2 regions of the Paenibacillus sp. CFBP13512 genome follow, and region 2 is predicted to be linked to the other one. Evidence: predicted binding sites of a transcription regulator. Region 2 holds the regulator's gene; the other holds the start of a gene.

Region 1 (3,184 bases), on a different contig from region 2:
CCTCAAACAAAAAAATTACATCCTGGTGCTCACAAAGAAGGAGCCTCTACTTTAAAACCGCCTCACACCATAAGGCAAATATATTATATGTGTACACAATATCATTACTTGGATACTTACAATGGTATTGTGATTGGCAAAATGCTCCTTTATGATGAAAGCATTAATTTGTATCCAAATGATACCGATGTGATCGGTTGGAGACTCATTGAATCTACTATTCTCGACAACGGTTATATTTATGATCCAGCTACAAAAGAAATTCATTTAGTTGCCCCGCTAGATAAAAAAAATTATCATTTTGTATTAAAGTTTAATGATGTAGACCTCTATAACCAGATGCAAAAGGAGATTTATAAGAATAAAGATAATAAAAATCTCAAAATCATTGTAGCCGGGGAATGGAGTCATTTTACTACTGAAAATAGAAATGTGGAAAACAAATTCACTGCTACTATATTAAGCAAAAAACAATTTAAAATCATGATATAATTTGGTACTTATTTATTTTTTTTAGAACTAATATCGTATAACCTAAAGAAAGCAGCATAATATCTATGAATGTTATCTTTGTAATTAAATTTCAATATAGATGAGGAATCAATATGAATGAACTAGAAGAGAAAATAAGTGAACTTTTTGATGGTATGTATACACGTTTATCAGTTGAAACATCAAATTATAAGAACAAACAACCAAAATGGGCAGGTAATGTTACATTAACTACCGGGTACAATTTAAGTATACTGGTTAGTGATTGTACTATCGAATTTTCAAAAACAGGAAACACAAGATCTGATAATTGGGTCATACGATTGGAAGTAGACATTAATCAAGACATGATTAAAGAAAAAAGAGAGACAATTATCCATAAAAAAATAAATGAATTATTTGATAGTTTCTTTCCTAACCTTAAAATAGCTGTTCTAAAGGAGAATATAGTTGAAGGAAGAGTTTGGAATGGTGATTTGTTAGATGGCATTGAGAGCTATGTGAAAGACTTGAATCAACCTTTCCCGATTCAAGTTGATCGCAAAATTCTTAATCTTAGCTCTGATATAGAGACTATTGTTGAATCCAAAAATCTTCCACCTATAACAAATAACCCCTTTTATTTTATTGATGTTATTTTTAAAACAGATGAGTATTCGTGTATTTTAACATTACCTTATTCTGACCCCTTAAACGATAAAGTTGTTGCAATAATAGTATCAACGCTTGATGATATAATCACTAGCCTTTCAGAAATAAAATATTTAATACAGTAAAGATTAAATAAATAGTTTCCATGTCTTAGCAAATGCCATCCAGCTATTAAAGTTGGATGGCATTTTGTTGTTAATTTTAACGGAGTATTGATCTGTAGGTACAATATTCTAAATAATATCTGCATCTAACGACTACATAGACAGCTTACGTTTGGTGCTAACAAAATTGAGGGTTTAACTTCTGAATTTCCCATAAATGTTATAGATTTTTGAAAATTGCGTTGGTTATATTTAAAATAGTACCTAAAAAAAATTTTTCATGCTATTATAGGAACAAATGTTCTTATAATAGGGGTGGATAGCTATGCTATTTGATTATTCTAAGCTTAAAGTACATCGAATGATCTGTGTAGACATGAAAAGTTTTTATGCCTCAGTAGAAGCTGTTGATCATCAACTTGATCCACTTCAAGCTATGATTGCCGTTGTTGGAGATCTTCAAGTTTCCAGTAGCGTAGTACTAGCTGCATCGCCTGCTCTCAAGCAACGTTATCAAATTCGGACCGGTAGTCGCTTATTTCAAATTCCTCGTACACATCATATTCACGTCTTCGAATCCCGTATGCAACGTTACCTGGATGTCTCTATGCAAATTGTTCGAATTTTAAACGAGTTTGTTCCTGCTCAGGCTATACATATCTACTCTATTGATGAAATGATAGTTTGTCTGGATTCTACAAACAATATTTATCCAACTGCATGGGAAGCTGCTGTCGATATTAAACAAACGATTCTAAACAGAACAGGAATTACAGCCTCCATCGGAATAGGTCCAAATAAATTTATCAGTAAAGTGATTTTGGATACGCAGGCAAAACATGCCGGTATTGCTGAATGTCGTTATGAGGACGTGCCGGAATTACTTTGGCCCCTACGCGTAGAAGAAGTCTGGGGCATTGGTGAAAAAATGCGTAGACAATTTAATAGAGCACGTATTTTCACTTTAAAAGACTTAGCTCATACTTCGTTAGGATGGCTGAGACGAACGTATGGTGTTATGGGTGAAGAATATTATATGCATGCTTGGGGTATTGATTTGTCTCCCGTACATCATGATCCTACCCTTGAGATCCGTAAAGGATTCTCAAGAGGGAATACTCTTGCTAGAGATTATAGTGTATCTGAAGCAAAGATTGTGATCTATGAGGCAACTGACTATTTAGCCCGTAAACTACGATCTGCACATCTAGCTGCCCATACCGTATCCTTGAGTTTACGATATAACCGTTTAGATTTACTTACGTCTTATAGTCGTTCTATAACACTCTTATCTGCCTCTGATCTGTCTAAATATCTGTATGAGAGTTGTTGCTTATTGTTGGATCAAAGTACAGTAGACGGGCGTATAAGGCATGTAGCTGTATCTGTTTCAAACTTGGTAGATGATGATGAAATTCAAATGGATTTATTTGTTCACGCTACAGATGAAAAATTACGTAGATTAGGTAAAACGATAGATACCATCCAGACGAAATTTGGTTCTGCTGCTATTCTACGAGCTTCTTCAATTAGTGAAGCAGGAACTGCTATCCAGCGATCACATAAAATAGGGGGACATTATAGTGGATGAGCTTAAAGGACGTGGAGCCAAAACATGGCGTAAGTCAATGATATTGCCTGAACATCAAGACGCGATTAATGCCTGGTATGCTTCTCAAGAAGATGTAAACAAACCTATATTAACTAGTGATCGTGTAGCGGAAATCAATCAGGCTATCCAACTTCTGCACTATAAGCAGTCGTTAGTGAAAATTAGCTATTATCACGAGCGAAGAATAGTTGATGTATCAGGAAGGATATACCAAGTTGATTCTCTACAACAACATATAGTACTTAGCAAAGATACTTTTGAGAAAGTCTGTATTTCTTTGCGATCAATTACTGATATTATAGAAGTGTAGTTATCCAATAATCAT
Region 2 (3,184 bases):
TTTGGTTCAGTTAACGCAAGATCAGACATATGAGTATGAATTTGATGAACAATTATTAGGTGGAGTAGGCACGATTAAAGTAGAAGCTCGAAAAAGAAATATAGAACCAGAGTGGGAAGATGTATTATATGCTTCTAAAGCTCCTCAAACGTATACGTCTACAGCGTTACGTCTAATTCCTTATTACTGCTGGGCGAACCGACAAATAGGCGAAATGCGTGTATGGCTTAATAAAGCTTAATAAACATTCAGAAAGGAGAATACACAATGAAATCCAAAATGAAAATTGATCCCCAAAAATTTGCATACACTGTGATTTCAAGTTATTCATCAGATAAAGAGAATGCAGAAGCGATTGCCAAAGATCATCTGAGCGTATTTTTGAATGCTTATTTTGTAGCAGAAAAATTCAATATATTAGAATCTCAATTAGCAGAAAAAGCAGAAAGTAAAGATTTCAAAGCATTATTAGCTAAATTAATGGATACTAAGCTTTTTGGATAAGGTAGAACAAGATATTAGTTGAAAAAATATAATAGTAAGAGGAAATAAAAGGTATTCATTCTCTCAGATTAGGTTATGATGAAAGGGTAATTTAACTTATGAGAGAGGTGAGGTTATGGGTTGGATTGAGTCTGCGGCAATACGTGCGCGAGAAGAGAAAGTAGAGAAGGAAAAAGCTCATACCTATTCTTTAGAAATCCACGAACATTTTTTAGAACACTGCGAAGATTTATGGATGAAGTTTTCTACGATTTTAGAAGAGATCCAAGAAAATTTCAAAGAAGATTGTAGTGTTCAAAAAAAAGATGGAACTCAATTAGTCATTACAATCGCTCTCGTTGTTATTACGATCAATGCTGTTAAAAAAAATCTGACTGAGCACTATCATGGAGAAGCTTATATAGAATATAGTTGCTCACACAATCCAGGAAAACCTCAACTTGCTGTAGAATCATTATATTTAAATCCAATCGATCATCCTGTGTGGATGTATAAAATGGAGCAGAATGGAAAAGAAGTAGATGTTCCTTTTAGTGAGATCGAAGCTGAAGATGTTATTAAAACAGCTCTATGGAAATATATACAATAAATATGTAATAGTAATAAACTACAAAAAAGACCACTATCGATTAAGATAGTGGTCTTTTCTTATGATACATATGATTTAGTGCAGATTACGGAACAAACCTACAACTTTACCCAAAATCGTAACATGCGTCAGACGTAGTGGCTGATACATAGGATTTTCAGGTTGTAGACGAATATGGTCTTTTTCTTTATAAAAAGTTTTGACCGTTGCTTCATCGTCTTCTGTCATAGCGACAACAATATCGCCATTATCAGCGGTTTGTTGTTGACGTACGATCACGTAATCACCATTATAAATTCCTGCTTCAATCATACTGTCTCCAACTACAGAAAGCATAAATACTTGTCCTTCACCTGTAAAATTCTGTGGTAGAGGGAAGTAATCTTCAATATGTTCTGTAGCTGTAATCGGAACACCGGCGGTTACTTTTCCAATAATAGGAACACGAGATACCGTTTGAGCGAAAAGAATATTACTTTCAGACTCTTCTTGACCCAACAACTCGATGGCACGAGGTTTGGTCGGGTCGCGTCGAATCAGTCCTTTTTTCTCCAAACGATCCAGATGACCATGTACAGTAGAACTAGAAGCAAGACCTACAGCTTCACCAATTTCACGTACAGATGGCGGGTAACCTTTAAGTTTGACTTCATTTCGGATAAATTCCAAAATGGCCTGTTGGCGACTTGAAACTTTTGACATACCTTATCAACCCCAATGCTAGTAACGTTTGGCAAAATTATAACATAGAACTACCGTTCGTACAAACATAAGTTCTAAAATTTGTATATTTATTTGTTATTTGCTTATTTTCGTAGTCTATTCATCATCTAAATAGCATTATCTATAGTCCAAAAGTTGCGATAAAAAACACGAACGAAAGTTCGTAAAAAACTATTGAGTAAAACATATGTTCGTGTTATAGTGAATTTGAGAAAACAAGAACAAATGTTTGGAGCGTGATGAAAATGTTAAAATATACTACATATCGTAGCATCCACAATCAGTCTGAAGAGGATGAACAACAGATTGATACATCAGGATCAGATATACATCATACATCAACAGGTTATTCGGAAAAGCAAGCACAACAAGAAGCTATTCATGCTACACGGGCGGACAAAGATGTAGTTGTGGATGAGTGGACTTACGTACCTACCGTACAGAAGATCCGCAAGCCGATTCAACCAAAAGGCAAAAAGACGTTACGTCAAAAAACACTTCATCTTATCCAAAGCACAGCGCAAAAAGTAAAATGGAAATCAGGCGGACGTTTGATGGTATGTTTTGTTTTTGCAGGCGTATTGTTATACGGTGGAGTCATTCATAATTTCGTAGTTGCAGACAAGGTAGAAGGCCCTACACAAAAAGTAGTGGTACATGCAGGAGACAGTCTATGGAGTATTGCGAAAGAATACAAATCTGTACAGACAGATACGCGAGATTATATTGCTCAGATTCGTAGTGAGAATCAATTGGATTCAAGCGAAATCCAAGCAGGAGATGTGTTGGTTATTCCTTACGATTAATACACTATACTGAACTTAAATATACATGACTTATGGATACATGTATCGCAGGTAGTTTGTGTATGGGATAATGTCATCCGGTTAGGAATATTGTGATCGAACGATCAATATCGTCAAAGTTTGTTGAGATCTATAGATCTTGACAAGCTTTTTTTTACATGTCAAAGTTAGTGGGGCAAAAAGCACACCGATCACATGGAGGTTAATTATGGATATCGATACACTGATTACACGCATCAATGAATTAGCTCGTAAAAAGAAAAGTTCAGGTCTTACAGCAGAAGAAACGATAGAACGTGATGAATTACGTGCTGTTTATTTGAATAATATTCGCAGTAATTTCCGTCAACAATTAGATACAATTGAATTTGTAGAAGATACTGAATCATCGGATAACACCAAAAATAGTCAGAAATAAGAACATATAATAGCTTCAATCCACAAAAGAAAAATGAACGATAATAAGGGTGCTCTGGCCGATCTAGAACAGAGCATCCTATTTTGCTATAGAAATTTGGGGCTTGTTCTGGCATGATAAGATAGAAGGAAGTCTTCTGCTTTT

Evidence for each region. Region 2 encodes LexA, which represses DNA repair genes until DNA is damaged. Its sites were predicted from a motif close to CGAACATATGTTCG; they were not measured.
Region 1: a site for LexA is predicted at 1,539-1,552, ahead of PaeCFBP13512_RS22945 (Y-family DNA polymerase). Genes of this name have one in related genera too.

What each region holds. Positions count from the first base shown of each region.
Region 1 is NZ_QGAD01000035.1:4,618-7,801, reverse strand. Features, by position in the region: gene PaeCFBP13512_RS22955 (hypothetical protein) at 1-492, shown strand, start outside; gene PaeCFBP13512_RS22950 (hypothetical protein) at 606-1,268, shown strand; gene PaeCFBP13512_RS22945 (Y-family DNA polymerase) at 1,573-2,838, shown strand; gene PaeCFBP13512_RS22940 (YolD-like family protein) at 2,831-3,169, shown strand.
Region 2 is NZ_QGAD01000003.1:64,900-68,083, forward strand. Features, by position in the region: gene PaeCFBP13512_RS04730 (glycoside hydrolase family 127 protein) at 1-241, shown strand, start outside; gene PaeCFBP13512_RS04735 (hypothetical protein) at 268-504, shown strand; gene PaeCFBP13512_RS04740 (hypothetical protein) at 620-1,093, shown strand; gene lexA (transcriptional repressor LexA) at 1,169-1,795, opposite strand; gene yneA (cell division suppressor protein YneA) at 2,062-2,622, shown strand; gene PaeCFBP13512_RS04755 (DUF896 domain-containing protein) at 2,831-3,040, shown strand.